DNA from 2 places in the Dehalobacter sp. genome. Region 2 is predicted to be linked to the other one. Evidence: predicted binding sites of a transcription regulator. Region 2 holds the regulator's gene; the other holds the start of a gene.
What was found. Region 2 encodes NrdR, which represses ribonucleotide reductase genes. Its sites were predicted from a motif close to CACNANATNTNGTG; they were not measured.
Positions count from the first base shown of each region.

Region 1: a site for NrdR is predicted at 2,041-2,054, ahead of OKX56_RS14555 (vitamin B12-dependent ribonucleotide reductase). Genes of this name have one in related genera too.

Region 1 covers NZ_JAPDHR010000062.1:90,270-93,692, forward strand. Annotated here, with positions in the region: gene OKX56_RS14555 (vitamin B12-dependent ribonucleotide reductase) at 1-1,963, opposite strand, end outside; gene OKX56_RS14560 (zinc-ribbon domain containing protein) at 2,157-2,456, opposite strand; gene OKX56_RS14565 (DUF1294 domain-containing protein) at 2,805-3,080, shown strand; gene OKX56_RS14570 (HD domain-containing phosphohydrolase) at 3,220-3,423, shown strand, end outside.
Region 2 covers NZ_JAPDHR010000047.1:21,978-25,400, reverse strand. Annotated here, with positions in the region: gene OKX56_RS12020 (ribonucleoside triphosphate reductase) at 1-1,514, opposite strand, end outside; gene nrdR (transcriptional regulator NrdR) at 1,598-2,056, opposite strand; gene OKX56_RS12010 (hypothetical protein) at 2,334-3,107, shown strand; gene metH (methionine synthase) at 3,227-3,423, opposite strand, start outside.

The DNA of each region.
Region 1 (3,423 bases), on a different contig from region 2:
AGATACTGGTTTCATCGGCGTTTACGCTAACATAGAGATTACCGCAACCAATTTTAATCTTTTCAGTGACGCCGACAGTCACCGGCGGGCGGGGCCTCGGCTTGATGGTAGGCATCGGTGCAGAAGCGGTTGCTTCAGATTCAGTGGTGGTCTCGAGCTTTGCAGTCGTCTCAGGTTCAGCTGTGGCTTTGAAATCAGCCGCCGGATTGGCAGTTTCTTTCGTTCCGGCAGACAGCACCTGCTGTTCACGGCTGCCGTCCCGATAGACCGTAATTCCTTTGCAGCCAAGCTCAAAGGCTAAACGAAACGCTTCGGCAACATCTTCGCAGGTAGCTGTATTTGCAAAATTAATAGTTTTGGAAACCGCATTATCCGTATATTTTTGAAAAGCAGCCTGAATTCGGATATGCCATTCAGGAGAGATCTCCTGCGCGGTAACAAAGACCTTCTGTACCCATTCCGGGACTTCCGGCAAACCGAAGACGTTACCTCGTTCGGCAATTTTGGACATAAGCTCCTTTGAGTAAAAGCCATACTTATGCGCATAATCTTCAAAAAGCGGGTTGACCTCAATCAGTGCCGTACCGTCCATGACCGTTTTAGTATAGGCCACGGCAAAGAGCGGCTCCACGCCGCTGGAAGCACCGCAGATCATCGATATCGTCCCTGTCGGGGCAACTGTAGTCAGTGTAGCATTGCGTAATTCGATCTTGCCGTCATAAATGGAACCCTGATAATTAGGAAAGGTACCGCGTTCCTTGGCCAGTCGCTGGGACTCTATACGGGATTCGGTACGGATGAATTCCATAATCTTTTCGGCGAAGGCTGTACTTTCTTCGGAAATATAGGATGTCTGCAGAAGAATCATCAAATCTGCAAAACCCATAACACCCAGGCCAATTTTCCGGTTTCCTTTGACCATTTCTTCGATTACGGGAAGAGGATATTGGTTGATATCAATCACATCATCAAGAAAACGGGTCGCGAGCCTTGTGACATAGCCTAAACGCTCCCAGTCAATTACGGTCTTTCCGTCCTTTTCCGCCGCCATAAGCTTTAAATTAATGGAGCCAAGATTGCATGCTTCATTGGGGAGTAAGGGTTGTTCGCCACAGGGGTTGGTAGCCTCAATCACGCCAATATGCGGCGTCGGATTATCGCGGTTCATCCGGTCAATAAAGATCATGCCTGGTTCACCGTTCCGCCAAGCGTGGTCAACAATTTTAGCGAAGACTTGTTTGGCGGGGAGCTTACCTGCCGACTTTCCAGAATGAGGGTCAATCAGGTCATATTCCGTGTCATTTTCCACAGCTTTCATAAATGATTCCGTTACAGCAACCGAAACATTGAAGTTGTTAATATCTCGGTTATCTTCTTTGCAGCTGATAAATTCCAGAATATCCGGGTGGTCGATCCGAAGAATGCCCATGTTGGCGCCGCGTCTTGTTCCTCCTTGTTTGACAGCCTCCGTAGCGGCATTAAAGACTTTCATAAACGAAACCGGACCGGAAGCAACCCCTCCAGTGGAACGCACCATGCTGTTCTTCTGGCGCAGCCGGGAAAAGTTAAAGCCTGTTCCGCCGCCTGACTTATGTATAATTGCTGCATGTTTCAGTGCATCAAATATATCCTCCATACTGTCCCCGACCGGCAAAACAAAGCAGGCACTTAACTGTCCAAGGTCACGCCCGGCATTCATCAGTGTCGGCGAATTCGGCATAAACTCCAAATTAGCCATGACCGTGTAAAATTCTTTGGTCAAATCTTCAATTTCCTGCGGATTCTTACCATACTTTTCTTCAGCGCCGGCAATGACCGAAGCAACCCGGTAAAACATCACTTCCGGCGTCTCGCATTTTTGGTCATTTTCCTGCTTCAAATATCTCCGTTCCAGGACAACTCTGGCATTCGGCGAAAGATTGGCTTTGGGCCACTTTTTCCAAACTTCCGTATTGTTACGCAACGTTTATACCTCCAAAATTCATTCGGACTGTAAATCCGGTTAGTAAACTACAAGTAGTACTATATAAAGTTTACAGATACTATATCTGGTAGTCAAGGGGTCAAATGGAAAAATTAATCATAAAAAATAAATAGGCTCTCAAAACAAAAACCCCCCCGGGTAAGATACCCGGAAGGGTCTGATAACAATTAAATTACCAGTTGTTTCTGGAGCGGGGTTGGTAGCAATCCCGGCAATAAACAGGTTTGTCACCAGTAGGTTGGAAAGGTACTGTGGTTTCTTTGCCACAAGCAGAACAAACAGCAGGGAACATTTCACGTTGAGGGCGCGAATAGCCACCATTTCTGCTCTGTGCTTTTCTTGCTGAACGGCATTCGGGGCAGCGGCCTGGTTCGTTCGTGAATCCTTTTTCAGCGTAGAATTCCTGCTCGGATGCAGAAAAAGTGAATTCACGGCCACAGTCTTTACAACTTAGTGTTTTGTCATTATACATAAATGACCTCCTAGATTTATTACCCGCCTCATTGGAAGTTGATTCGACATCTTCCCTGAGCCTGAGGCAGTCGAGAAGGTCTTCTAATCCCTCAAATATTAACGAGCAATACTTAGTATAACTAAAAAAATACAAATTGTCAAAACAAAGTATAAAGTATTCTGGCTAATTTTTCAAACTTCTCAGCATTTTTTCTATTAATCTTTATGTTTTGTCCTATATCTTTATATTTTGTCCTATTTAGTCCTAATATCTTTTCAAGCATTTCTCTGCGTATTTTTTTCCTGTCTCATTCATGGTATGATTTTGGTCATAAATGGTTTTTAACTGAGCAAGGAGGCTGCAGATATGGAATATAACTGGCTTATATGGGGATACATTGTCCTTGTAAATATTTATGGTTTTTCCGTTATGGGGTGGGACAAATATAAGGCCAAACGGGGAGGCCGGCGGGTCCCTGAACGCCGTTTCTTTCTTACAGGACTGATATTTGGTGCTCCGGGGATCTATCTGGCCATGCGTTTCTTTCGGCACAAAACCAAGCATAAGGCCTTTATATACGGTATCCCTGTTCTGATCATATTGAATATATCTGTTCTTGTTTATTTTCTGCAAAAATTTTAAAAAATTTGTAGAGATTCCAAGGATAAACATTTTTTATCTAGAATTTCCCATAAGAATAAGGTATATTAAGATATAGTGGCCGGCTGACCGGAAATTTCCTCATTAATAAGCAGTTGATTTGTGAAAGATTGGGAGGCGGATGAAGATAAATACTGATAGTATTTCAAGGGCCAGAATACTGATCGTCGACGATAATTCTGTAAATATTTTGTTACTTGAAAAACTGTTAAAAATGTCGGGATACAGCAATATCATGTCCACCACTGATTCCAGGGAAACCCTGTCCTTATATCGAGAGCATAATCCCGATCTGATTTTAATGGATTTAAGGATGCCTTACCTT
Region 2 (3,423 bases):
GTGGTGATGTCATCGGCGTCCGAGGTGAAATTACGGATCGCTTCATTCATGCCGACTAGACCAATCGTCGAGAAGTGGTTCGTCCAGTACTTGCCAAAACGTTTTTTAATATCTCTCAGATAAAACTTAGTATAGGGATACAAGCCGTTGTCCGTCAGGATCTCCAGCGTTTTGCGTTTGGTCTGCAGCGAGGACCGGGCGATATTCATGTGGTTATCAATCAGCGTGATGAACTGATCCCAGTTGCCTTTAGCCAGATAGCCGTACAACGGCAGGTTCAGGGTTACAACTCCAATGCTTCCTGTGAGCGGATTGGCTCCGAACAGGCCACCGCCGCGTTTTCTGAGTTCCCTGTTGTCCAGACGCAGACGGCAGCACATACTTCTGGCGTCCTCCGGATTCATATCGGAATTGATAAAATTCGCAAAATACGGGATTCCGTATTTATCGGTCATTTTGAAGATCGCTCTCGATACTTCACTGTTCCAGTCAAAGCCCTTCGTGATGTTGTATGTCGGGATCGGGAAGCTAAAAATATTACCGTCAGCGTCACCTTCGAGCATGACCTCGCAGAACGCCATATTGATGATATCCATCTCAGCTTGATATTCCCGGTACGGCGTATCCAGGAATTTGCCGTCAACGACAGCGGGCTCATCTTTGATGGCCGATTCGGCCGCCCGCACATCGAGCGTAATATTAAAGAATGGAGACTGGAAACCTACCCTGGTCGGGACATTGACATTGAAAATAAATTCCTGAATTCCCTGTTTGACTTGTTTATAATCGAGGTTATCCACTCTGACGAACGGAGCAAGATAGGTATCAAAGCTGGAGAGCGCCTGAGCACCGGCAGCTTCTCCCTGTAAGGTATAAACAAAATTAACGATCTGTCCGAGTGCGGAACGAAAGTGTCTGGCCGGTCTGGAGGTCGTCTTGCCTTCCGCGCCCCTAAAACCTACCAGAAGCAGATCTTTGAGATCCCAGCCGACGCAATATGGAGCAAGGTCTCCCATGTCATGATTATGCAAAGCACCGGAATCGTGCGCTTTGCCGACTTCAGACGGAAGCAGGGACTGCCAGAAAGCATTGGTCGCTTTACTGGTTACAAACCGGTTAAGCCCCTGAACCGAAAATCCCATATTGGAATTCTCTTTGATTTCCCAGGTTCCCAGCCCCAGGTAATCAGAGAATAATTTATTGTTATCGTTTTTGGCGCTTTCCTGATTTCGAATGATTTCATGCTGGAAGCGGTACCGGATATACGCTCTGGCAACATTAGTATTTCCTGTCTGCATCAGGACATCTTCAACTTTATCCTGAATCTGCTCGATTTGGAAGCCTTCATTCTTACTGTAAGCAGCTTCCAATTCCGAGAATACCCTGTCGGTAACAATCTTCGCCCAGTTGGTGACATTGGGGGTCTCGGTAGCAATAAAAGCCTTTTCTACCGCCTTGCAAATCTTTTCCTGATTAAAAATTTCTCTTCTTCCATCCCTTTTCACAACGTACATGGCTTAGTCCTCCTGCTCCCATATATATATATTTGCATGGATATCTTGTCTTTACCGCAAGGATCTCAATTTGGGGGACTGTTTTATTTGCGGCGCTTTACCAGTCCGTTCAACTCTTCCATAAACTTCTGAATATCCTTGAACTGCCTGTAAACAGAAGCAAAGCGAATATATGCAATTTCATCTGCTGCAAACAGTTTTTTCATGACGGCTTCGCCGATTAATTCGCTCGGCACTTCGCGGTCGTTGATATCACGCATTTCTCTTTCGATATCGGTAACCATTGTTTCCAGCTGTTCGGTAGACACGGGGCGTTTCTCACAGGCCTTGTTCAAGCCTGACAGCAGTTTGTGACGGGAAAAGGGCTCTCTTCTGCCATCCTTTTTTACGACAATCAGCTGAAAATCCTCGTAGCGCTCATACGTCGTAAAACGCTTCGTGCAGACATCGCATTCCCGTCTGCGCCGGATAGCCGTACCTTCCTCAATCTGTCTGGAATCCAGCACCTTCGTGTCGTCGCTCTGGCAAAAAGGACAGCGCAATACCCTCATCCTTCCTATATCTTGTATATTTCTTATTTTATCAATACTATATATAGTAAGCAATCGCCTTTTATTGGCGTTTTTATGCATCTAAGGCCTTCTATATGGATTATTTTACGTTTTGCTTGCGATTTTAGTTCTTGGATATTTCATGCAAAACATTACTTAAGTCCCAAATCATTGCAAAATAAATAAATCAAGACAAACACACTTCCGTCAAAAAAACATATCCTTTTATTGTAAATATATTCCATTATAACCATAAGGAGGAATCCCCATGAGTATTGGTCAACCCTCCTATCTTCTGCAAAAAGTTGCACCGATTGTACTGAGGGAACTTCAGCCATACATCGCCGGTAAAGTTGGTCCCCTCGTTGCTGAAAAGATTGGCATGCCCATTGCCAGGAAAGTCGGACTTCCACTTGCTAAAAGAATAGGTATTCCTATGGCCCGTAAGACCGGTACCTTTTTGTTGAACCGGGTCGGCTATCCGCTTATTAACAAAGTCATTTTCAAAGGAAATCCCCCTTCATTCCTCTTGCCCGGAAATCCCCAGGCAAACAGTGGCACAGGAATAAAGACAATGGTGACAGAAACAGGATCAGGACTTGGACCAAGTTCAGGATCAGGAAATGGTACTGGTACTGGAATAAGCACAGGTTCAGGTTCAGGTACAGTTATTAATACAAGTAAAGGTATAAAAAGGACAAAAAGAACAGAAACCGGAATAGAATCTGAAGCAGGTGTACGCGGGAGAAAACAAACCAAAGCAGAAAAAAAGATTGAAAAGCAAAACAGAAAGCGTCAAAAAACACGGAGAGGCTTGTTTAGCTTTGGTAAAAATCTTCAGTCCTTCCCGACTGGAATCCGTCCGCTGAACCAGATTGTCCCCGGGCCGGCCGTTCCTTCTCCTACCCCGGAAACTCCGAGTACCTTTGCCCAACCTGTTGTTCAAAATCCAACTGTCCAAAATCCTTATGAACTATTTGATCAAAATCAGAATTATGCTTCCAGTCTCTTTAACAGAAGAAGGCAAAACCATGGTTTTTGAAAAATCCGAACACAGATAATAAGATTCTATGAAAACTGGTTGACGATACAAAGACGCATGAAATCCCGCCTCAGTCTCGAGACAGGATTTCATGCATCTATTAGCATCTACTACAGAGATCAACGGTTAATATTAAATATTTTAGCTTCGGGATGAGAAAAAACAACAGCGGTAACAGACGCTTCGGGGTCCATCATGAAATTCTCTGTCAGTGTTATTCCAATCTCCTCCGGTTTCAGCAGTCTGAACAGCTTGGCCTGTTCTTCCAGTGCAGGGTAGATCGGGTAGCCCGGAGAAACCCGGATGCCGTTATCAA